DNA from 3 places in the Staphylococcus capitis subsp. capitis genome. Region 2 is predicted to be linked to each of the others. Evidence: riboswitches for the same ligand, from Rfam matches in the RefSeq annotation. Region 2 holds a riboswitch; each other region holds the start of a gene.
What was found. Region 2 has a riboswitch for S-adenosylmethionine ahead of V6C74_RS09255 (methionine ABC transporter ATP-binding protein). Riboswitches for the same ligand answer to the same signal wherever they lie in the genome.
Positions count from the first base shown of each region.

Region 1: linked by a shared signal. The riboswitch ahead of V6C74_RS02840 (Na+/H+ antiporter NhaC family protein) and the one ahead of V6C74_RS09255 (methionine ABC transporter ATP-binding protein) in region 2 are both predicted to bind S-adenosylmethionine.
Region 3: linked by a shared signal. The riboswitch ahead of metK (methionine adenosyltransferase) and the one ahead of V6C74_RS09255 (methionine ABC transporter ATP-binding protein) in region 2 are both predicted to bind S-adenosylmethionine.

Region 1 is NZ_CP145263.1:588,197-596,517, reverse strand. Features, by position in the region: gene V6C74_RS02865 (HAD family phosphatase) at 1-533, opposite strand, end outside; gene V6C74_RS02860 (hypothetical protein) at 814-1,344, shown strand; partial or broken gene V6C74_RS02855 (alpha-glucoside-specific PTS transporter subunit IIBC) at 1,449-3,046, opposite strand; gene V6C74_RS02850 (MurR/RpiR family transcriptional regulator) at 3,259-4,020, shown strand; gene V6C74_RS02845 (SRPBCC family protein) at 4,083-4,595, opposite strand; gene V6C74_RS02840 (Na+/H+ antiporter NhaC family protein) at 4,723-6,024, opposite strand; SAM riboswitch class I at 6,220-6,316, opposite strand; gene V6C74_RS02835 (hypothetical protein) at 6,388-6,978, opposite strand; gene V6C74_RS02830 (SDR family oxidoreductase) at 7,168-8,049, opposite strand; partial or broken gene V6C74_RS02825 (amidohydrolase) at 8,181-8,321, opposite strand, start outside.
Region 2 is NZ_CP145263.1:1,869,187-1,877,507, forward strand. Features, by position in the region: gene sufC (Fe-S cluster assembly ATPase SufC) at 1-503, opposite strand, end outside; gene V6C74_RS09230 (DUF368 domain-containing protein) at 827-1,684, shown strand; gene V6C74_RS09235 (CsbD family protein) at 1,764-1,952, opposite strand; gene V6C74_RS09240 (hypothetical protein) at 2,117-2,272, shown strand; gene V6C74_RS09245 (MetQ/NlpA family ABC transporter substrate-binding protein) at 2,327-3,139, opposite strand; gene V6C74_RS09250 (methionine ABC transporter permease) at 3,160-3,855, opposite strand; gene V6C74_RS09255 (methionine ABC transporter ATP-binding protein) at 3,848-4,873, opposite strand; SAM riboswitch class I at 4,962-5,064, opposite strand; gene V6C74_RS09260 (thioredoxin family protein) at 5,122-5,418, opposite strand; gene V6C74_RS09265 (toprim domain-containing protein) at 5,411-5,797, opposite strand; gene gcvH (glycine cleavage system protein GcvH) at 6,280-6,660, opposite strand; gene V6C74_RS09275 (arsenate reductase family protein) at 6,832-7,185, opposite strand; gene V6C74_RS09280 (thioredoxin family protein) at 7,328-7,651, shown strand; gene V6C74_RS09285 (nitroreductase) at 7,721-8,263, opposite strand.
Region 3 is NZ_CP145263.1:992,503-1,000,823, forward strand. Features, by position in the region: gene V6C74_RS05135 (prolyl oligopeptidase family serine peptidase) at 1-739, shown strand, start outside; gene pckA (phosphoenolpyruvate carboxykinase (ATP)) at 817-2,409, opposite strand; SAM riboswitch class I at 2,565-2,676, shown strand; gene metK (methionine adenosyltransferase) at 2,785-3,978, shown strand; gene V6C74_RS05150 (nuclease-related domain-containing protein) at 4,089-4,997, shown strand; gene V6C74_RS05155 (aldo/keto reductase) at 5,153-5,992, shown strand; gene V6C74_RS05160 (CrcB family protein) at 6,071-6,427, opposite strand; gene crcB (fluoride efflux transporter CrcB) at 6,424-6,786, opposite strand; gene V6C74_RS05170 (hypothetical protein) at 6,841-7,149, opposite strand; gene V6C74_RS05175 (transaldolase) at 7,442-8,155, shown strand; gene V6C74_RS05180 (hypothetical protein) at 8,311-8,321, shown strand, end outside.

The sequences.
Region 1 (8,321 bases), 1.2 Mb from region 2:
ACGACAACATCTAATCCTGCCATCATAGCAGCTGTAGTACCATTCAACGAATCCTCAATTGCTAAACAATTTGTTGGATTATAATTAAGGTTTTGAACAGCCATTAAATAAGGTTCTGGATCTGGTTTAACGTTATCAACGTCTTCTCTACCAATAATGACATCAATATAGTTATCTAAACCCAACTTTTTAAATGTTGGATATATATCTTCTCGATAGCTACTAGTTGCAATTGCCATAGGTATATGACGCTGTTTAAGATAATCCATTAACTCTTTGATTGTACTGATAATTGGCAAATCACCACTAGTTTGATAATGTTCTTGATATATTTTTTCTTTATTATCTGCGCCTATGGCCTGCTCGAGATGTTGATGTAAATCTGTAGCTGTCCCTCCGATAGATTCTCTATAAAAATCTACTGAAATAGGTTCAGCTTTATGTAATTTGAGATGTTTATTTATTGTCTCAAATAAATGACGTTCTGTATCGATAATTGTTCCATCGAAATCAAAGATAACTGCTCTGTACATTCATTTTTCTCCTTGTAAATGTAGCTATTTATTTCCCATATTAACATAAAAAAATGACTATCGTGACGAGATAGTCATAAGCATTATTAAAGCACTTGCGTATTTTTTTTACTAAATCTTAAAACCATTTTATATATTTTGTAAAAAAAAGATTACAAAATAATAAGTTTTTAACTTCGTTCAAAAGTCTTAGTGATTATATAAAAAAAAGAGTGGTACAATCTATTTAAACGAACATCGTATGCTTCAGTTATATGCCAAATTCACGGGAGGTCATAACATGTTGATTGATAAATTTGAAACCTACATTATCAATATTGCAGGTTTGAAATCTCGCTCAACGCGAAAAAAATTAACTCATTTATGTAAAGAAATAAAATTTTGTGAGTCATTTCAATTTTCGATTTTCAAACAAAATAACATGTTTGCACTTGAGGTCAGTTTACCTAAGCAACAGTTACCATATTTAATAAGCTTTTTGAGCTTCCACAATTATTCTATTTACCAAATTTTGTCTCCTAAGCATTTCGATGAACTTCTTGATTCAGAACATCTCTATCAATCAGCCAAACGTTTTGATTTAGCTATCGATGGTTTACAAGATGCTTTCATTAAAGACAAGGTAATTGATATCATGAATATGTTTGCTAACCATCACGATGTAAACTATACATTGAATAACAATTGTGCAAGTGTCGTATGTTCTCCAGAGATATTCGCTCAATTACTACATACAATTGCAACACGTAATATAGATATTTTATCAGCAAGCTATCGTGCCAAAATGCTTCATAAAGCTAGAATTTCATAATAATTTAAAGACCAGTGTTGTTAATAGCACTGGTTTTTTTTGACAATAAAACATCTCAAGAAGATATAATTCTTTCTCCTTGAGACGCTTATTGTGATATTTAATTACCTTTCTTCCTCGTAAACTAAATGTTCAAACGCTTCTCGTACTTGAGATACAGACATACCGACTACAACTTGCACACTTTTACCACTTTTCACTAAACCGTGAGCCATTTGATTATGTGTAAAATAACTACTATCTTGAACTTTACTTTCATCATTCACTGTTAAACGTAGGCGAGTTGTACAATTTGTTACGTCTTTAATATTTTCTTTACCACCTAGGCCTTTTAAATAGTAAGCTGCTTTGTCATCATATTCATTCACAGTTGATTTTGGTTGTTCTGATGAAGCAGTGCCACCTTTCTTATCTTTATAATCTTGTTTAGAAAATAGTTTTACTTCTTCTGTTCCTTTTTTCGACCTGGAAGTGGTATATCAAATTTAAGAATTAAAAATCTAAATAGGAAGAAGTAGATTCCCACAAATATAAAACCAATCACTACTTGAGCAACATATGTCATCCAGTGATCTTTACCTAACGGGATCCAGTTTGTAGCTAAGAAATCTAGCACACCGCCTCCCATATTACCTACAACACCAAAAGCATACATTAAAGTATCCATTGTAGCTGCCAAGATAGCATGGATCACAAATAAATATGGTGCAATAAATAAGAATGTAAATTCAAGAGGTTCTGTAATACCAGCAACAACCGCTGTTAGCGTTGCAGGTATGAGTAGTGCTGCCACTTTCTTACGATTTTCTTTCGGTGTTGTCGAGTACATTGCAAGCGCAATTCCTAAACATCCAAATACTTTACCATTGCCTTGTAACATAAATCCATAATGGAATTGTTCTTTTAAAGGTTTACTACTTTCAGCAAATTGATTCAAATGCTGTAACCATTCTGCTTTTAAACCGTGATTTACTACCACAGGTCCTACCTCAATTGGCGCGTATATAAAGTGATGTAATCCTGTAGGGATTAATACGCGTTCTAAGAAATGGTATAACCACACGCCAACGTATCCAGAAGCAATGATAAAATGCTGAATTGATGCAATACCATGTTGAATTGTTGGCCAAACCACACATGTTATTGCTGCAATAGGTAACATTACAAAGAATGAAATGGTAACTACAAATGTGAGGCCTTGGAAAACCCCTAACATTTCTGGCAATCTTTTACTATAGTATCGATTATGTATCCATGTAATAATCCCTGAAATAATAATAGCCCCTAAAATATTTGTATCTAACGTTTCTATCCCTGCTATAGCTTTTAATCCAGTGACGTTTTCTACGCCTTTTTTTAAGTTAGCACCAAAGGTATGAGGCCATTGCGTTAGAATCGCGTTAATAAATGTGTTAAACATTAAATAACCCATCAACGCGGCTAATGCTGCATGCCCTGGTGCTTTTTTAGCTAGAGATAGAGGTAAACCCACAACAAAGACGATTTCCATGTGATTAAAGATGACCCATCCGCCTGACTCTATCACTGACCAGAATTTGAACCAGAATGTATGCTGATCTGCTAAACCGCCCATGATTGTTGGATTTTTGAAAAGTGTCGCAAACCCAAGTACGATACCAAAGAAAGCAAACATCAACACTGGCACGATCATCGCACTACCGAATCGTTTGATAGCATTCATAATTAAAACCTCCACATCCCAATTTATTTCACACTATCATTTACTTATATGTTTGTTAGTAAGTGTTAGTATCTCTAAATAAGTTAATTTCAATATATAGTAAACGCTTACATAATAACAACGACGTTGACGCATTTTGAAACTATTTTGTATAATCAGATTATATTTTCATTGAACGGAAATTTTTTCATGCAAAATAATGAGGTGCTTAAATGATACTAGATGAACGTGTGAACACTCATTTCGATAAATTGAATGATAATGATATACAAATCGCAAGTTATGTTAATACACATATAGAAGAATGTAAAAATATGAAAATTCAAGATTTAGCTGTACATACGCATGCATCAAATGCCACTATCCACCGTTTCACACGTAAACTAGGATTTGATGGCTACAGTGATTTTAAATCATTTTTGAAATTTGAAAATGAAAAAAAGAATCAGCTTCCTTCTGATTCAATGGAACAATTTAAACAAGAAATAGCAAATACCTTTAGTTATTTAGATCGCATTGATTATCAATTATTAACGAATAAAATGCATGAAGCCACTACGATTTATCTTTACGGAACAGGACGCGCTCAAATGAATGTGGCTGAAGAAGCACAACGTATTTTACTTACAATGCATAAAAACATTATAATCCTACATGATGTTCATGAATTAAAAATGGTGTTAAATAAAACTGTTCCAGAGGATTTATTCTTTATTATTTCATTATCTGGCGAGACATATCAATTGACCGAAGTTACACAGCTTCTTCAATTAAGACAGAAATATTTTATCTCAGTAACAACGATGAAAGATAACTCACTCGCTCAACAAGCAAACTATAATATATATGTATCAAGTAATACATTTTATTTAAATGACGGTACCGATTATTCAAGCTTTATTAGTTACCATATCTTTTTTGAAACACTTTTAAGAAAATATAATGAACGTAAAGAAAAAAATGAATTATTATAAATAAAATCGCAAGCATTATTTGTAACACCCAGAGGCTACTCATTTAATGCTTGCGATTGTTTTTAATTATGCTGTTGTTCTTCTAGTTCTTCTAATATATGTTGCATTTGATCAATCATTAATTCAAAACCATGCGCAGTTGAATCATGATATTCTTTCTTCTTCTGTTTGTACTCCAACGCAGTTAAACGTCTTTCCTTTTCAACTAATGAGCGGTAGTAAAACAACATTTGAGTACCACCATTTTCACGTTCAAAGAATTCTACTTCTATGACATCCTCTTCGGCGCTTAAACCAGGCATACCTATTGTCATTTTAATGTATTCATCCATTACAAGCTCTTCGTATTTACCTTCGATAACATTTTGCTTCCCATTTCTACTATCTACTATACGATATGTACCGCCTTCTTGGACATCCGCTTCAAAAGTCTTATTTGTACGTGGTGTTGTCATGAACCATTGTTTAAGAATCTCCACTTTTGTCCATGCTTCATAAACAACTTCTGGAGTAAATTTTAGTAAACGTTCGATGTCGATTTCTACGTGTTCATTCTCTACATTATATTTTGCCACTCTCTTTCACCTACTTTCACTCTTATTTCTATTTTAACGTATTTAAGCTATGTCACAAACTCTGAAAGCTCTGAAAAAGTTAAAAGGAAGCTAAAATCTAAATGAGTAGCTTCCTTTTAATTTATATTTATTTTTGAGGTTTATCTTTTAAACGAGGGACTCTCAAAATAATAGCCACTAAACCACAGATTCCTAATAAAATTGGATAGATACTATATGGAACAAGTAAGAAAGGAGAAATACCAGCAACACCAGCTGCTGAAATAACTTGAGGACTATATGGGAGTAACCCTTGGAAACATCCTCCGAATATATCTAATATACTAGCTGACTTACGTGGATCGACATCATACTCATCAGCAATGTTCTTGGCTAAAGGTCCTGCCATAATAATAGAAATTGTATTATTAGCAGTAGATATATCCGCGGCACTTACTAAACTGGCAATACCTATTTCTGCACCACGTTTAGATTTAACTCTAGCACGTACAAACTGTAGTAACCAATCTATGCCACCATTATGTTGAATGATACCTACAAGGCCACCAATCAGTAATGCTATCATTGCAATATCTTCCATTCCAATTATACCTTTAGATACGGCACTGAGAAGTCCTTTCCAACCAAAGGAACCATCAATCAATCCTATTAAACCTGCTAAGGCTGTACCACCAATGAGTACAATGATGACGTTTACACCTACAAGTGCGAGTATCAGTACTAATAAATATGGAATAACTTTAATTAAGTTATAATCATAACTTTTGGCATGATCGATTGAAATACCATTCGTTAAGAAAAATAAAATTATAATCGTTAAAATAGCACCTGGTAAAACGATTTTAAAATTAACTCTAAACTTGTCATTCATCTTAGTCTTTTGAGTTCTTACTGCAGCAATGGTAGTGTCCGAAATCATTGACAGATTATCACCAAACATTGCACCACCGACTACCGTAGCCATAGCTAAAGCTGCGGGCACATGTGTTGCTTGTGCGAATCCAAATCCTACTGGGGCTATCGCTGCAACAGTCCCAACTGATGTCCCCATCGAAATAGACACGAACATACAAATAACAAATAGGCCTACAATGATTAAATTTTGAGGAATCAATGATAAACCTAAATTAACAGTTGAGGTAACACCACCCATTTTTTCAGCAGTAGTTGAAAACGCACCTGCCAAGATAAAAATTAACATCATCAAGATAATGTTCGAATGTCCAGCACCTTTAGTAAATACTTCTACCTTCTTGGCAAAAGATTCTTTTCTATTCATAAGTAAGGCAACGATTACTGTAATTGTAATTGCAACATTTAAAGGCATAGTTGTAAAATCTCCTGAAATAATTCCTACACCTAAAAAGAGTAATACAAATAGGAGTAATGGGAACAGGGCCCACGCGTTACCTTTCTTTACTTTCTCCATAAATTTGACCTACTTTCCATAAAAATAGGAGCGAAACAGAAATTTCATTCTCAATGAATCATTTCTTCATTCCGCTCCGGCAAGTGACTTTATTTGAAAACTAACCCAAGTGTGTATCAATAGAGTCAACTCATACCAACAAGTGATTAAAAGATATGTTATTTCACCATTTATACTCTGTTGGCATAGCATTTCAGCTTATCTTCTAACCTTAGCGGTTACTGGAATTGGCACATGATAAAATGTTGCCGAAGCTTCCTAGGGCCAGTCCCTCCACTTCTCTCGATAAGTTATTCGAATTGTGTCTAACGTTACAAGATAATTATAGACACGTCAATACATAAAGTTTATTGTATTTTAAAATTATTCTTCAATCTGTGTAGTGAAAAATTTCTCATAAATCGTGATTGCTAAAGCAACAATAATCAATAACACAATAGCTACACCAAAAACAATCCACCATTTCAAATAAAGACTTATAAATATGAGTAAAATGCTTATAATTGTTAAACATAAAGATACCCTTTTGAAAATTTTTTCAGTTCTAACCGATACAATTTTATATTCACTTATTTCGTCGCCATGAAGAAATTTACCATTTTTTGCTTGACTAATTTTAAGCTTCACTTCAAGGACGTAAGCAATACTTCCAGAACAAATAATGATTAGTAGCATCGTAACATTTGAAAAAGGTTGTGTAATAATCCAACTGAACATTCCAAAATAAGCAAGTGCAGAAACAATTGCTAAAATATAATCAATCATAGGATTAAACCAAGTTATACCTTTTTTTACATTCTCGTTAACTAAATAAACATTAACTGCAGAAATATATGTACAAATAATCACAGCTATAGCTAATATTACTATTAGATTATGATGGCACAATATTAGTGACGGTAAAGCTAAAGCAATTAAGATATTAGGTAACCATCTGATTAAAAAATTCTTCATTTTATAATCACCTTTATTCTATATTTCACCAATCACATACATCTTACATGAAAGCTTCAACTATTATCAAATCACCATTTAATATGGTGCAAACTTTCTACTCTCACACTAAAAAATGGGAACTCAGTCGAGTCCCCATCACCTTAAAATAATCAATATATAATTTGCCTATTAAAAGTAAATCAATTGTTAGTCGATTTGCATACCACCTGTTACACCAAAGACTTGGCCAGTAGTATAACTTGAATCTTCTGAAGCAAGTAAAACGTAAGTACCTGATAATTCAACTGGTTGACCGGCACGACCCAGTGGCGTTTGTTGTCCAAATGTAGGAATTGCACTTTGAGGTTGACCTCCAGTAATTTGAAGCGGTGACCAGAATGGCCCAGGAGCAACACAATTCACTCGAATACCTTTCGCACCAAGTTCTTCAGAGAAACTTTTCGTTAATGAAATAATTGCTGCTTTAGAAGCTGCGTAATCATGTAAAATTGGACTCGGATTATATCCTTGAACGGAAGACGTCGTCGTAATTGATGCGCCAGGTTTTAAATATTCTAACGCTTTTTGAACTGTCCAGAATACTGGATATACATTCGTTTCAAACGTCTCTGCGAAAGCTTCAGTATTAAATCCGTGAATATCATCATGATATTGTTGATGGCCGGCAACTAACGTTACATTATCTAAACCGCCTAACTCATTATAAGCCGTTTCTACCATATCATAGTTAAACTGTTCATCCCTTAAATCCCCAGGAATTAGAATAGCTTTCTGACCAGCATCCTCAATCACTTGTTTTACTTCTTGTGCGTCGTCTTCTTCACTCGGTAAATAGTTAATAGCCACATCTGCGCCTTCTTTTGCATAAGCGATTGCAGCTGCGCGTCCAATTGCTGAATCTCCTCCAGTCACTAACATCTTATAGCCTTTTAATCTCTCATGACCTTTGTAAGATGTTTCACCACAATCAGGTTGAGGTGTCATTTTCGATTGTAGACCTGGTAACTCTTGCTCTTGTTGTTCATAATCAGACGTTTTAAATTTATTTCTAGGATCTTGTGCTGACATCATTCATCATCTCCATATTTAAGATTTAATATTATTTACCCATCATAAAGCATATTTTAATCATCATTTTATCTCTGAAAATGAATTCAATAGCACTTTAAATAGCTACATGGCAACTATTGCCGTATAGATTAACCATTCAATAATTTTTTAACGAGCGTTACAAAATACGTTGGTACTTTCTCTAAAATACGTTCGTCTGGGTCATATTTAGGATGATGCAAATCATATTCACTATTGGAGCCAATGATAGCAAAGACACCGGGGTAATC
Region 2 (8,321 bases):
GCGAATTTTGGTTCTAACATCATTAATTGTAGAATTTCGTTACGTTTTTTCTCCCCACCAGAGAAGCCTTCATTTAAATAACGTTGAGCCATATCTTGATCAATATCTAAGAAATCCATCTCTTTATCCAATTTCTTGATAAATTGCATTAAATTAATTTCTTGTCCTTCTTCACGTTTAGCATTAATAGCAGAACGCATGAAATCGGCGTTTGTCACACCAGTAATTTCTGAAGGATACTGCATTGCTAGGAATAAACCTGCTTTAGCTCTTTCATCAACTTCTAATTCTAAAATATTAACGCCGTCTAATAATACTTCCCCTTGTGTCACTTCATAACTTGGGTGTCCCATGATTGCAGATGATAATGTTGATTTACCAGTTCCGTTAGGTCCCATAATTGCGTGTATTTCTCCTGTATTAACAGTTAAGTTTACACCTTTTAAAATTTCTTTATCCTCAATAGACACATGTAGGTCTTTGATTTCTAATGTTGATGACATTTATATTCCCTCCGTAAAATATAAAGTTTTCTTAACTAGTTTATAATAATTTTAATGTGTAGTCAAAAAGACTTAGTGAATTTCAATTCTCTTTATTATAACGCACTTAAGCACTAATATAAACTTTTTAAACCGTTTATTTAGATTAATTCTTTAAATAAAATTATTTTTATTTATCTCGTAAAATTTCATTAAATGATAAAGATGTGCTTAATTTCTCAATAGCCAATTTTTAGACATAATAAAGGTTTTCTTTCCCTAAAATTTGAATTTTGTGATATTATGCAGTTTAACCTTTAAATCTTTAATGAAAGGAGCTATTCATGAACAACTTCAAATGGATGAATATATTTAAAGGTTTTGGCATGGGTACGAGTGATTTAATTCCTGGTGTAAGTGGCGGAACAATAGCTTTACTACTTGGTATCTATGATGGGTTTATAAGTTCTATAAGCGGGCTGTTTTCGAAACGTTTTTGGCCAAGTTTCAAATTTTTACTTCCTATTATAATAGGAATGGGTTTAGCCATCGCTATATTAAGTAACTTATTTAACTATTTATTAAGCTATCACGAGATTCCGACCATGTTTTTTTTCACAGGATTGATTATTGGAATCATTCCATACTTACTAAAGATTTCTAACTTTAAGCGAACGTTTGAAACTAAACACTATCTAATGATTGTATTGGGAATTTTTATTTTGGTCATTATTACACTTTTAAATAATGGTGATAAACATTCTGGCGAAACATTAACTTTATCTTTTGGTCTTATTATTAAATATTTTATAGCTGGTATATTCGCCTCAAGCGCAATGTTATTACCCGGAATTTCAGGATCGTTTATGTTATTAGTATTTGGTGTTTATGGTACAGTTATGTTTTCAATTTCTGAACTCATGAAATTAAATTTCGCAGCATTACCTATCTTAATCATCGTTGGTTTAGGTATATTGACGGGATTTATGTTGTCTAGTCGTATTATTCAGTATTTCTTACACCATCATACTACGATGACGTTCGCATTGATCATTGGCTTAGTGATAGGTTCAATTTATGCAGTTTTCCCAGGCTATCCTGAAAATGGCTTAGCGTGGATAACTTCACTTTTAACAATGATTATTGGCTTTGTTGTTAGTTTTACCTTAGGGCAAATCACAGCAAAGTCTGAAAATCATTAGGTTTTACTTTATCTAAACAAAACAAAGCCCTCATGTACGTTACAGTACTTGAGGGCTTCTTTGATGCAACTAGATAATCTTATTTATCGCCTTTAAATTTATCAATTACATCGTTTGCTTTTTCTTTAGCGTTATCAACAACTTCTTTAGCTTTACCAGAAGTTTTATCTTCTTTACCTTCTTGTTCTAAATTTTTATTATCTGTAGCGTTACCTACTGTTTCTTTAATATTACCTTTAGCTTGTTCAAATTTATTATCTTCAGCCATTGTAATTTCCTCCTTTTGACTTTTATCTTTATAATTTATACCCTCTAAAATCTGAAATAAACATCTTTATACCGTTAATAGCTTAATTTTTATTTTAAAAAGATTGCTTTATACTTTGATTGTCATATACTAAAAGTATTAAAAATGATTTAAGGAGTGTCATTATGAATTTTGTTAATATTACATCTATGAGTGAAAGTGGACTCAATAAGAAAGTAAATCGTTTTTTAGAACACAATCCAAATATAGAAATTCTAAAATTTGATTATCAAATGGGATATGGTGGTGTCGGTGTAGGTATTCTATATAGAGCATTATAAGATTTAATTAAAAAATCACTCTCCTAACGCATACGTTAAGAGAGTGATCTATTGTTACTTAGCCGGTACTACTGCACCATCATATTTTTTATCGATATAATCTCTAATTTCTTTAGATTGAAGTACTTCCATTAAAGCTTTAATTTTCTTATCGTCTTTATGTCCTTTTTTAACTGCAATTAAGTTGGCATAAGGATTATCTTTAGCTTTTTCTAAAGCGATAGAGTCTTTTTTAGGACTTAATTTTTGATCAATTGCGTAGTTAGAATTAATGATGACTGCATCAGCTTTTTGGTTTTGATAAATTTTTGGTAAGTATTCAGCTGATTGTTTGTTATTAAATTTAATATCTTTTTTGTTTTCTTCAATATCGCTAAATTTAGCGTCTTCAATCTTAACGCCTTTTTTAAGTTTAATTAAGCCTTCATCGACAAAGAATTTTAAGAAACGTCCTTGTTCAGCTGGGTTATTTGAAACGTAGACAGTTGCACCCTTAGGTAGATCTTTTAAACTTTTGTATTTTTTAGAATAAACTGCCATAGGTTCTAATTCTACATCTCCAGCAGATTCAATTTTGTATCCTTTTTCTTTACTTTCAGTTTTTAAATATGGAGTATGTTGGAAGAAGTTCGCATCAATTTCACCTTTATCTAACAATTTATTAGGTGTAGTGTAATCGTTAATTGTTTTAATCTTTAAGTCATAACCTTTTTTCTCAAGTAATGGTTTTGCTTTCTCTAAAATTTCAGCGTGAGGTGCTGGTGACGCACCTACTGTGATTGTTTTTTCTTTGTCACCACCGCCACCACAAGCAGCTAAAGCAACTGTTAATGCTAAAACTAAAATAATACCTAAAATCTTTTTCATTGAACCTTATCCCCTTTTCTTTAGCGTTTATCAATTTTATTTGTAAGCCAATCCCCAAGGAATTGAATTATAAATACAATAATTAAGATGAATACAGTAGAAACTAATATGACATCATTTTGATTTCGAGTAAATCCTGTTAGGTATGCTAAGTTACCTAAACCACCTGCACCAATCACACCAGCTATAGCAGTTGAACCAACCAAAGCAATAGCAGTTACTGTAATACCTGAAACTAAAGCTGGCATCGCTTCAGGAAGTAACACTTTTCGTACTACAGTCCATGTGTTAGCCCCCATTGACCAAGCCGCTTCAATTACACCTTTATCAATTTCTTTAAATGCAATTTCTACTAAACGAGCATAGAATGGAGCTGCACCGATTATGAGTGCAGGTAATGCACCTGTAGGTCCGCTAATAGTACCTAAGATGACGCTCGTAAATGGTATAAGTAATAAAATTAAAATAATGAATGGTATTGCTCTAAATAAGTTGACTATAAATGAAACAATTGTATAGAAAATTCGAGCTGCCGGTGAATGACTTTTCGCAGATAGGAAAAGTAACACACCCAGAATCAAGCCAAATATAAAAGCAAAAATAGTAGAAACAATTGTCATATAAAGCGTTTCTAAGATAGCTTGCCAAACATCCGGCCATTGAACGTTAGGCATTGTAAACATTTCTTGAAAAATTTCGCCATAAGACTTACCCATGTCTCAACACCTCCACATTCACACGTTGTTCATGAAGATCATTTTTAAAATGTTCAAAACTATCATTATTAATATGTGGAATATGAATGACTAAGAACCCTATAGAACCATTTCTAGTATTTTTAATATTCGCCTCAAGAATATTTACATCTATATTGTGTGTTTTCGTAATGTACGAAACAATAGGTTCGGTCGTATTATCACCAGTAAAGTTTAATCTCACTATGTAAGAATCACTCGCTAATGGTTCTAATTCATCTAGAGACTCTTCGAAATCATCATTTAAATCATCTTTGACGAACCGTTTTGTAACTGAGTGTTGAGGATTCTCAAACACTTCACTTACTTTGCCTTGTTCTATAACTTTACCGTTTTCCATTACTGCTACTTCATCACAAATGCGTCTAATCACGTGCATTTCATGTGTAATTAAAACGATAGTAAGATTCTGTTGTTCTCTTACCTTCAGTAATAAATCTAAAATTTCATCAGTGGTTTGAGGGTCTAAAGCACTTGTAGCTTCATCACATAATAAAACATCAGGATCATTTGCTAGTGCTCTAGCAATACCTACTCTTTGTTTTTGTCCCCCTGATAACTCTGATGGATAAGCACTTTCTCGTCCTTTCAAACCTACCAATTCTACAAGCTCAAGTGCTTTTTGCTTCGCTTTATTACTAGGTACGCCTGCTATTTCTAGCGGGAAGGTAATATTTTTTAAAACGTTTCTTGACCATAATAAGTTGAAATGTTGGAAAATCATACTTACTTTTTGACGTTTTTTACGTAACTCTGATTTAGATAACTTACTAATATTGTCCCCATCAATAATTACATCTCCTGAAGTTGGAGCTTCCAAGTTATTGAACATTCTTATTAGTGTACTTTTACCAGCACCAGAGAAACCAATAACGCCAAAAATTGAGCCTGATTCAATATTTAAATCAACGTGATCAACTGCAAGAACATCTTTGTTCTTAGTATGATATCGTTTAACAATTTGATTTAACTCAATCACGTTAATAGCCTCCTTAAATTGCATATGTAAATTAAAAAATGCTTTCTCAACTTATAGAGAGTTGAGAAAGCATTCAAAAATCTTCTTTCTCTCATCTTCTAAAGTTGAACTTTATGTGAATTGGCACCATTTCTATATCAGACGGTTGCCGGGCTTCGTAGGGCACATCCCTCCACCTCTCTCGATAAGAGTTGTCGCATCATTTAATTTGTATTAATCCTACCATCGTACTAGAGTTTCGTCAATAATTATTTTAAATTTTCTAACAAATAAGGAACTGACTGAAACGCATAAATTCTATTTTCCTCTTGATCCTTATTCATTACCAATAACACAGGAACTGACATTATTTCTTTTTCTTTACTAAAATCCGGATGGAAATTTAAATCTACTTTCTTAATAGGTAGCTGAACGATATCGTTAGCAATATCTAACATTCTTTCAGAGACCTTACAAGTCCCGCACATAGGAGTATATCCGAATATAAGATGTTTATCTTCATTATAGTTTTCTGTTATATCTTCGAGATCGATTGTACTACTCATTAACTAAAACTAACCTTTCAGTGTTTAAATTAGGCATTAGATTCTTCTCTTTCCGCACCGCGAAACCATATCTATTTAAAACATTAGCTAAATAGTTTTTAGGACATTTAGCTACTTCACAGTATGTTTTATCAACATATATATGTTCACTTTCACTTAAATATCGCTTAAACCATTTTCTAATTTTTTCTCCTTCATCATCAGAATCTGCAAGAACATAAACTTGTTTGCCATAAAGTGATTCTATCATATCATCGATTTTATCTATACTCATGGTCCCATGGGTACAAATAATACTTACTGGTTCTGCAATAACTTGTTGCACGCGTTTCTTATCCGACTTACCTTCAACAATGATAACTTTATTCACAATAGTCATGTCAATCCACCTTCTAAGAGTCGATAGTTAACTGTCACTTACATCATTCACAGAATCCTCAAAAACTAAACATTTTAGAAACACTTAGCATTTTTAATGCTTAGTGTTTCTTATGCATGAGCTTTAGCTCAGGCGTTCCTTAATTCACTTAGCATTTTTAGTGCTTAGTGTTTCTTATGCATGAGCCTTGGCTCAGGCGTTCCTTTACTCACTTAGCATTTTTAAGGCTTAGTGTTTCTTATGCATGAGCCTTGGCTCAGGCGTTCCTTTACTCACTTAGCATTTTTAAGGCTTAGTGTTTCTTATGCATGAGCCTTGGCTCAGGCGTTCCTTTACTCACTTAGCATTTTTAAGGCTTAGTGTTTCTTATGCATGAGCCTTGGCTCAGGCGTTCCTTTACTCACTTAGCACTTCAGTGCTTAGTGTTTCTAAGGTAATCTAAAAAAACTCCTTGATTATATAAATCGAGGAGTTTAAACATACTATTCACCAATCATTTCAGAATATTGCTCTGCTGATAATAATTGATCTAATTGACTTTGATCACTAATTTCTACTTTAACCATCCATGCTTTTTCATATGGTGATTCATTTACAAATTCAGGACTATCTTCTAATTCTTCGTTAACTTCAACGATTTTACCTGAAATAGGCGCATATAATTCAGAAACAGTTTTAACTGATTCAACGCTACCAAAAGTATCGCCTTCATTTAATTCTTCATCTTTTTCAGGTAATTCAACGAATACGATATCACCTAATTCATTTTGAGCATATTCTGTGATTCCAATAGTAGCTACATTATCTTCTACTTTGACCCATTCATGTTCTTTAGAATACTTAAATTCGCTCGGTACTGCCACGAGAATCCCCTCCTAATTATTAATTACATTTTAATGATGCCACACTGATATTATTCAATCAACTAATATCTAAAAGATTTAATATGATAAAATTCGTGTTTATTTATGTAAAATAACATATTCGCATCATTTCAGTTTATAATGTTCACTTTTAAAATAAATATTTAAATACTATAACCAAATATCTTTATACTGATCTTCTTTAAATCCTAAAGTGATTTTTTCTCCAGAGATAGCTAATGGACGTTTTACCAACATTCCATCAGATGCTAATAAATCTAATTTTTCATCATCTGACATGTCTTTAAGTTTATCTTTCAAATTAAGTTCACGATATTTAGCGCCATGAGTGTTAAATAATTTATTAACTTCAACACCTGTTTTCTCAATAATATCTTCAAATTCTTTTTTAGTTGGTGTATGTTGTACGATATCAATAGGTTCATAGCTCACACCATATTCATTTAAAAATTTAGCGGCTTTCTTACAAGTCGTACAATTTGAATATTGATAAAATTTAATCATTCGTTTGTTACCTCCTTCTCTTTATTAAGACAAATATATCATTTTCTTTAAGAAAACGCTCTACTTTTTAAGCTAATATTTTTATAAAAAAGATATCATTCGTTATAATAAATTTACTAATGACGAAAAGGAGCATATAACGATGCAAGGTATTCATAAAACAGAAGACTTTAATTCAACAATAAATAGTAAAGAACCAGTTATTATCAAATTCGAGGCAGATTGGTGCCCAGATTGTAAAGCAATGGATATGTGGATTGACCCTATTACAGAAAAATATAATAACTATGATTGGTATGTAGTTGATCGCGATGAGTTAGAAGATGTTACTACTGAAAATGATGTTATGGGTATACCAAGTATTTTGATTTTCCAAAATGGTGAAAAATTAGCGCATTTACATTCAGCTAATGCGAAATCACCAGAACAAGTTGAATCTTTCCTAGATGAAAATTTAAATAAATAAAATTAGAGCTTTCTCTACAAAATTATAGTAGAGAAAGCTCTTTTATATACTTTGTTGAATTTAAAATGATTACTCGAACTTAGTAATTAAATTTTTATTCTTACGTTTAGCTTTAGTTGGCTCAACTTCTAAATCTGTTAAATACATGAAACCAGCTAACATTTCATCGTCTTGAATATCCAAAGCTCTACGCACTTTAGGTTCAAAAATATAGTGCGGTGACTTCCAACACGTACCAATACCCGCTTCATAAAGCAACAGCATTAAGTTTTGGGCAAACGCACCAAATGCAAAGTAATTTTCTCTATTTTGTCTTTGTCTAGGATCACCTTTCAAGATGAGTAGTAATAATCCACCTAAATTTGTAACTGCATTATAATGGTCTTCTCTCTTTTCAGGATGATCTGGAAATGCAAATCGAGTGATGTCATGACTAAAATCACCTAATTTATCCTTTGAAACATGAACGACTCTCCAAGGTTCACGCATTCCATGATTTGGAGCGTCTGTAGCTTTTTCGATAGCATCATATAATGCCTTATCGTCAATCACCATATCATGTTTAAATTTTTTAATACTTCTTCTATTAGATATAGCTTCTTGTAATTCCACTTTAATTCGCTCCTTCTACGTTCGTTGATAACAATTATCAATTATAAGTCACAAAACT
Region 3 (8,321 bases), 880 kb from region 2:
TCATTTTGATGAAGTAACCTATAAAGTAGATGGATTAAATGTCAAAGCTTTAATGATGACACCAGTAGACCAAAATGTAATTCAACGTATAGTTATATATCTTCGCGGTGGAAAAGGGCAAGTAGGTCGTGTAAGAGCTGCAAGATTAATGCAGTTTGCAAATGAACACACGCTAGTTATAGGGCCATACTATAGAGGTAATAACGGTAGTGAAGGTAAAGATGAATTTTATCGAGGAGATTTGAATGATGTAACACAATTAATTCGACTTTTACATGATAAATATCCCTCAGCATATATTCATATGATAGGATTCTCACGTGGCGGACTACAAGGTTTATTAACCTTTCAAGACTTACCTGTAAATAGCTTCATCATATGGGGAGGCGTCTCAGATATTCATTTAATGTATGAGGAACGTGTTGATTTAAGAGGGATGCTAAGACGAATGGTGGGCCATCCTAAAAAAGATAAAGACGCTTATGAACAAAGAAACGCGATGAAAACCATTGATTCTACCAGCCCTCCTATATTAATTGTACATGGAGGTAAAGATAAGCAAGTTGGCATTCACCAAGCTTATGATTTAGAAGAAAAGTTGAGAGCTAAGAGGGTGTACTACGAAACGTTTTATCAACTAGATGAAGGTCATGTGCCACGGCCTCCAGCAATGAAAGAAACATTATCTAAAATTCAACAATGGATGACCAATATTGAAGAAACTAAAGGTAATTTGTGATATCAAATTTTAAATCAAGATAGAGATATATTAAAAAGGGTGAGACAAACGTCTCACCCTTTAATAATTGGAAATATTTATTTATTGAATGCACCTTTTTCAGCAATACGTTCTACTTCTGAACCAAACTTTTTAAAGTTTTCCTCAAATTGATTAATTAAGTCTTGAGCTTGTTCATGATATTTATTTGCATCACTCCAAGCGTTCACTGGGTCTAAGATAGTCTTTGGCACATCTTTAATTTCAACTGGGACATTTAAACCAAATGTTTCATCTTTTTTATATTCAGCATCTTTTAACTTTCCTGAAATAGCTTGGTTTACCATCTGACGCGTATAGTGTAAGCTGATTCGGCGTCCTACACCATATTTTCCACCAGTCCATCCTGTATTAACTAAATAAACGTCAACATCATGTTTATCGATTAATTCACCTAATAAATCAGCGTAAACAGTTGGATTTAATGGTAAGAATGGTGCTCCAAAACATGTTGAGAACGATGGTTCAGGCTCAGTTACTCCACGTTCTGTACCGGCTAACTTAGAAGTGAATCCACTTAAGAAATGATACATTGCTTGATCTTTGGTTAGTTTGGAAATAGGAGGGATCACACCAAAGGCATCAGCAGTTAAGAAAATGATTGTATTAGGATGAGCTGCTTTTGAAGGCAACACGATATTATCAATATGTTCGATAGGGTAAGCAGCACGAGTATTTTCAGTAAACTTATTGTCATCGAAGTCTACTGTACCATCCTCTTTTACGACTGTGTTCTCTAGTATAGTGCCGTATTTAATTGCATCATAAATTTGAGGTTCTTTTTCTTTAGAGAGGTTGATTGCTTTGGCATAACATCCACCTTCGATGTTAAATACACCATTTTTGTTCCAGCCATGTTCGTCATCCCCAATAAGTTTTCGTTCTGGATCAGCTGAAAGGGTTGTTTTACCAGTGCCTGATAGTCCAAAGAATAAAGCGACATCACCTTTTTCACCTACATTAGCTGAACAATGCATGCTCATGATATCTTGCATTGGTAAAAGGTAATTCATTACTGAGAAAATACCTTTTTTCATTTCTCCGGCATATTCAGTACCACCAATTAAAATGACTTTGTGCTTGAAAGAAATGATGACAAATGTTTCTGATTTAGTGCCATCTACTTCTGGATCAGCTTTAAAGTGAGGTGCTGATACAATTGTGAAATTAGGTTTGATATTTTTAGCTTCATCTTTAGATTCTGGACGAATAAACATATTATGCGCGAATAAATTATGCCAAGCCAATTCATTAATCACAGTTAACTTTAAACGTGAATCTTTGTCGCTTCCTGCATAACCATTAAATACGTATAATTCATCTTTTTTACCTAAATAATCTAGAACTTTATTATAAAGTTTTAAAAAAGTTTCCTCATCAATAGGTTGGTTAATGTCTCCCCAATCGACATTATCTCTATAAGAAGGTTCAGTTACGATAAATTTATCTTTAGGTGAGCGCCCCGTATATTTCCCAGTACTTGCATTCACTGCACCTAATTCAGTTAATTTCCCTTCGTTATTATCTAAAATTTTATTGTATAGCTGAGTTGTTGAGAGTTGAAACTGTGTTGATGGTTTCTCTAGTAAATTTTTTATTTTTATTGTTTCTGTGTATGTGTCTACTGACATACTCAATCCCTCCAAAGCAATAGTATTTATGTAAGCCTTTACATTTAAATAGTATAACACATTAATTTTATTAATCCACCGTTAACATAAGCATTTAACGAAAATCATAAATTGACATTGAACCTTGAATTCGGTACTATTATTCTTAACGGATTCTCTTATCCTGAGTGGTGGAGGGACATGGACCCAATGAAACCCAGCAACCTCTTTTATGATAAAGAAAGGTGCCAAACCGTTTGCAGACATATATCGTCTGAACGATAAGAGCGAATGGACGTTTAAGGGCCTTCTCTCTATCTTGATAGTGATGAAGGCTCTTTTATTTAGCTCTCAAATAAAAGAGAATTTTCGTAATTTATATTAAAGGAGCAAAACATGACTTATAATAAACGATTATTTACTTCAGAATCAGTAACTGAAGGTCATCCCGATAAAATTGCAGATCAGGTATCTGATGCAATTCTAGACGAAATTTTAAAAGACGACCCAAATGCGCGTGTCGCTTGTGAGACAACAGTAACGACTGGTATGGCGCTTATTTCTGGTGAAATTTCAACATCAACATATGTTGATATACCTAAAGTAGTGCGTGAAACAATTAAAAATATTGGTTATACAAGAGCTAAATATGGTTATGATTTCCAAACTATGGCAGTTTTAACCGCTATTGATGAACAATCTCCAGACATCGCACAAGGTGTTGATAAAGCGCTAGAATACCGTAATGAAATTTCAGAAGAAGAAATAGAAGCGACTGGTGCAGGAGATCAAGGGTTAATGTTTGGGTATGCCACTAATGAAACAGATACGTATATGCCATTACCAATTTTCTTATCACATCAATTTGCTAAACGTTTATCTGATGTGCGTAAAGATGAAATTTTAGATTATTTACGTCCTGATGGAAAAGTACAAGTAACAGTTGAATATGATGAGAACGATCAACCTAAACGTATAGATACAATTGTTGTATCTACTCAACATGCTGAAGATGTTGAATTGGAACAAATTGAAGCAGATATTAAAAAACATGTCATTTACCCTACAGTGTCTGATGATTTATTAGATGCTGATACTAAATTCTTTATTAACCCTACAGGTCGTTTTGTTATCGGAGGACCACAAGGGGATGCAGGATTAACTGGACGTAAAATCATTGTTGATACTTACGGCGGTTATGCACGTCATGGTGGCGGTTGCTTCAGTGGTAAAGACCCAACTAAAGTTGACCGCTCAGCTGCTTATGCTGCACGTTATGTTGCTAAAAATATAGTAGCCGCGGAGTTAGCTGATCAATGTGAAGTGCAATTAGCCTATGCCATTGGTGTGGCTGAGCCAGTATCTATTTCAATTGATACTTTTGGTACTGGTAACGTTTCAGAAGCTAAACTAGTTGAAGCGGTTAGAAATAATTTTGACTTAAGACCAGCTGGAATCATTAAAATGTTAGATTTAAAACATCCTATTTACAAACAAACTGCTGCATACGGTCATTTTGGCCGTACTGATGTTTTACTTCCTTGGGAAAAATTAGACAAAGTTAATTTACTTAAAGATGCGGTCGAATGATAACCATAGCTTTCAAAATTAAGGGAAATAAATATTAATTAAATGTCGAAAAATTGATTTTTTTCTATTATAATGAGAGTTATTGAAATGGTTAAAGGAGCGTTGTTGTGATGAGTTTATCTTCACCGATAGTTATAGGCTTAATCGTTGCAATTATTGTGGCAATTCTTTTCTTTATTCTCTTTTTAGTAGCGAATCACAGTAAAAAGAAAATTAAAAACCAAACAGAAGCCCAATATAAAGAAAAAGAGCAACATATGAAAGAATCTCATGAAGAAGCCTTAGAAAAAGAAAGAGTTGAAAATAAAAAGGCTGTCACAAAACAAAAAGAAGATTTTGATGCGACAGTAAGCAGTAAAGATAGAGAAATTGATGCATTAAAACTATTTTCTAAAAATCATAGTGAATATGTAACAGATATGAGATTGATTGGTATTCGTGAACGTCTTGTTAATGAGAAGAGAATTCGTCCTGAAGATATGCACATTATGGCAAATATCTTCCTACCAAGTAATGAATTTAATAATATCGAACGCATCAGTCATCTTGTTTTAACTAGAACTGGTTTATATATCATTGATTCTCAACTTTTAAAAGGTCATGTGTATAATGGTATTAGTGGTGCTCAGTTCAAAGAGTTACCAACAATGTCTCAAGTATTCCAAACACTTGATTTAGATGAATCTACACCTCAAACATTAGTATTAGATCAAAATGAAGATCAACAATCTTTATCATTTGTTAATTATTCTGAGAAGATTAAACATATTCAAAATCTTGCAGGTGATTTACAAAGTGAATTAAACACTAAATATACACCAACTTCAATTTTGTATTTTAATCCTAAAAATGATGGAGATGTTACAATTTCTAATTATAATCGGGCTTCTAATGTTAAGGTTCTAGTTGGGCCTGAACAACTCGATGAATTCTTTAATAAATTTGTATTCCATGGACGTATTCAATATAACGTGGACGAGTTACAAACTATTATGGATAAAATAGAGTCTTTTAATTAATCAATACAAACGTAAGGAAATGATTTTCTTACGTTTGTATTTTTTTATTTGAACAGGGTATAGAAATCTGAAGAGAGAAAATCATATTAATATTTTTACAGTTAAATTGAATCGTAATATGATAGACACCAAAGCATAGATGAGGAGTGAATATGATGGAAACAGTTCAATTTTATAATGGTAGAGAGATGCCTAAAGTAGGTTTGGGGACTTATAGAGTTGAGAATAGTGATCAATGTAAAGATGCTGTTAAACATGCTATTGAAAATGGTTATAGAAGTATTGATACAGCCAAAATATATGGTAATGAAGAAATGGTTGGTCAAGGGATAAAAGAAGGACTAGCTTCTACAGGTTTAAAACGTGACGATTTATTTATAACTTCTAAATTATGGTTAGAAGATTATGGTCGTAATAATGTTGCACAAGCTTATGAAACAACCATTCATAAATTAGGTTTAGATTACTTGGATTTATATTTAATGCATTGGCCTGGAACAAATGAAGCAGTTATGATTGATACATGGCAGGGAATGGAAGATTTATATAAAGATAATAAAGTTAAAAATATCGGTGTAAGCAATTTTACTCCTGAAAATTTTGAAGCTTTACTCGCTCAAGTATCTATAAAACCTGTTATCAATCAAGTTGAATTTCATCCATATTTAATTCAAAAAGACTTACGTAAATATTTAGAAGCACAAAGCATCGTTATGGAATCTTGGTCTCCGTTAATGAATGCTAAAATTTTAGAAGATGAAACTATCAACGAAGTCGCAAATGAGATAGGTAAATCACCTGCACAAGTGATTATAAGATGGAATGTTCAACATGGGGTAGTTGTCATTCCTAAGTCAGTGACGTCGCATCGTATAGAAGAAAATTTAAATGTATTTGATTTTGAACTTTCTGATGCTCAGATGGAGAAAATTGATAGTTTAAATAAAGATGAAAGAATGGGACCGCATCCTGCCGAGTATAACGGACATAAATAATAAAGACCATAATAAAAGCACTCTGATACATGTATCAGAGTGCTTTTACTATGGTCTTTTTTTAAATAGTCAACAGTATTAAAGATGAAATCCTATATAACAAGCTATAAATCCAATTAAAAATTGCAGTAGTGAATATCCTATAAAATGACCTAGTTTAAAATTGGGTGTCATGAAATGAACTAATTCATTTGTAAGTGTAGAGAAAGTAGTTAATCCGCCTAGAACTCCTGTTATAAAAAATGGTGATATCCAGTCATTTGAAATTGAAGAACCCAACGTTATCCCGACTAGAAAACTACCTAAAATATTAACTATTGAAGTTGCTATAGGAATAGAAGAATTAAATTTTTCATTACATATATTTGTTATAAACGCTCTAATTACAGCGCCCAAACCTCCACCAAACATAACAAGAAGGATAGCTAATTTCATAATTGACCTCCTATTTTAACTCCTAAGTAACAGAAAATGATACCTAAGATGTAACTTGTCAGTCCATATATGATAAGCATCATAAAATTGTGATGATCAAATAATTGGACGAGCTCGAATTGAAAAGTGGAGAAAGTCGTCAAGGCGCCTATAAACCCTGTTGTTATTGCTTTTTTAACTAGAGGGTACCTTTTAAACAGGGTAATAGTCAAAGTACCAATTAGTCCCATTAAAAATGCACCTAAAAGATTGACTAAAAAGGTGCCTAAAGGGAATCCCGAACTATCATTTAGCGTTGAAAAAGCGTAACGTAGTAATGCACCCAAAGCGCCACCAATAAATATATATATGTACTGCATGGGATTAACACCTCATTAACGTTTTAACATTTTAATTTTATTTATTACATTTGATTAATTAAATATAAAACCAAATGTGTGTAGTGATGAAAGAATGTGTATCACAATAACTATAAATATAATTAAGGGTAGAAGTTTACTTGCTACTTTTATCCAATCTTTACTTTCTCTTGAATATTTAATTGATTTATCCGCAAAAATAATAGATAAAATTAAGATAATAATATTTACTATTGATGTAGCAACCATTAATTTCATAAATGAGCCTAAAATATGACTCAATAAAGAATTGTTAGTATTAAAGAAAAAACTAACAATAATCATAAGTATACTTAAGTAAAAGTATTTCTTAGAACGTGCCATACGTTGCCTCCTTGATTTACATCATTACAATATACTATCACATTTTATGAATATGAGAATAGTAAAAATAATTTGATCATTATTATAAAGATTAATATCTCTTTTTAAACAGCGATTTTAAGGCATATCATTCGATTGTGTGAACGGTGCATGTTATAAATATCTTATAAAGTTTTAATAATAACACGTGAAAGCTATAATTCTATTATAATTATAAATATACATACATATCTTGTTTTAAAATATTTATGAATTATCGTATTGAACGTATTGAGTTAAGGAGGAACAACAAATGACGAAGTTAAATGTAGAAGTATTTGCAGATGGCGCTGATATTGAGGAAATGAAAGCTGCTTATAATAATAAGTATGTTGATGGTTTTACTACTAATCCTAGTTTAATGGCTAAAGCAGGGGTGACTGATTATAAAGCATTTGCTGAAGAAGTAGTTAAAGCAATTCCGGATGCATCTATTTCTTTTGAAGTTTTTGCGGATGATTTAGAAACTATGGAAAAGGAAGCTGAAATCCTTAAACAATATGGTGATAATGTTTTTGTAAAAATACCTATTGTAACAACAACAGGGGAATCAACGCTTCCCTTAATAAAAAAATTATCAGCTGATAATGTGAGATTAAATGTCACAGCTGTTTATACCATTGAACAAGTTAGAGATATTACAAATGCTGTTACTGAAGGCGTACCTACATATGTTTCAGTGTTTGCTGGTCGAATAGCTGACACTGGTGTAGATCCACTACCTTTAATGAAGGAATCTGTTGAAGTTACTCATAGTAAAAAAGGTGTTAAGTTACTTTGGGCAAGTTGTCGCGAAGTGATTAATGTTATTCAAGCTGATGAAATAGGTGCAGATATCATCACATGTCCAGCTGATGTGGTTAAAAAAGTTAATTCAAATTTGGATCGTAATATTGAAGAACTCTCAATTGACACAGTTAAAGGTTTCGCTAAAGATATTCAAAGCTCAGGTCTTTCTATCTTGTAAAGCTTAATTGTAGTTAATTTATAAAAGCAATCGATGAAGAAATAACACTTCATCGATTGCTTTTTCATTGAAGATATTTAAGAGTGATTGCAACAGTATGATAAATAATTTATGATTTATAGTAATTATTAGATTTGAGGAGCGAACTCCAATATATGGACAAAAA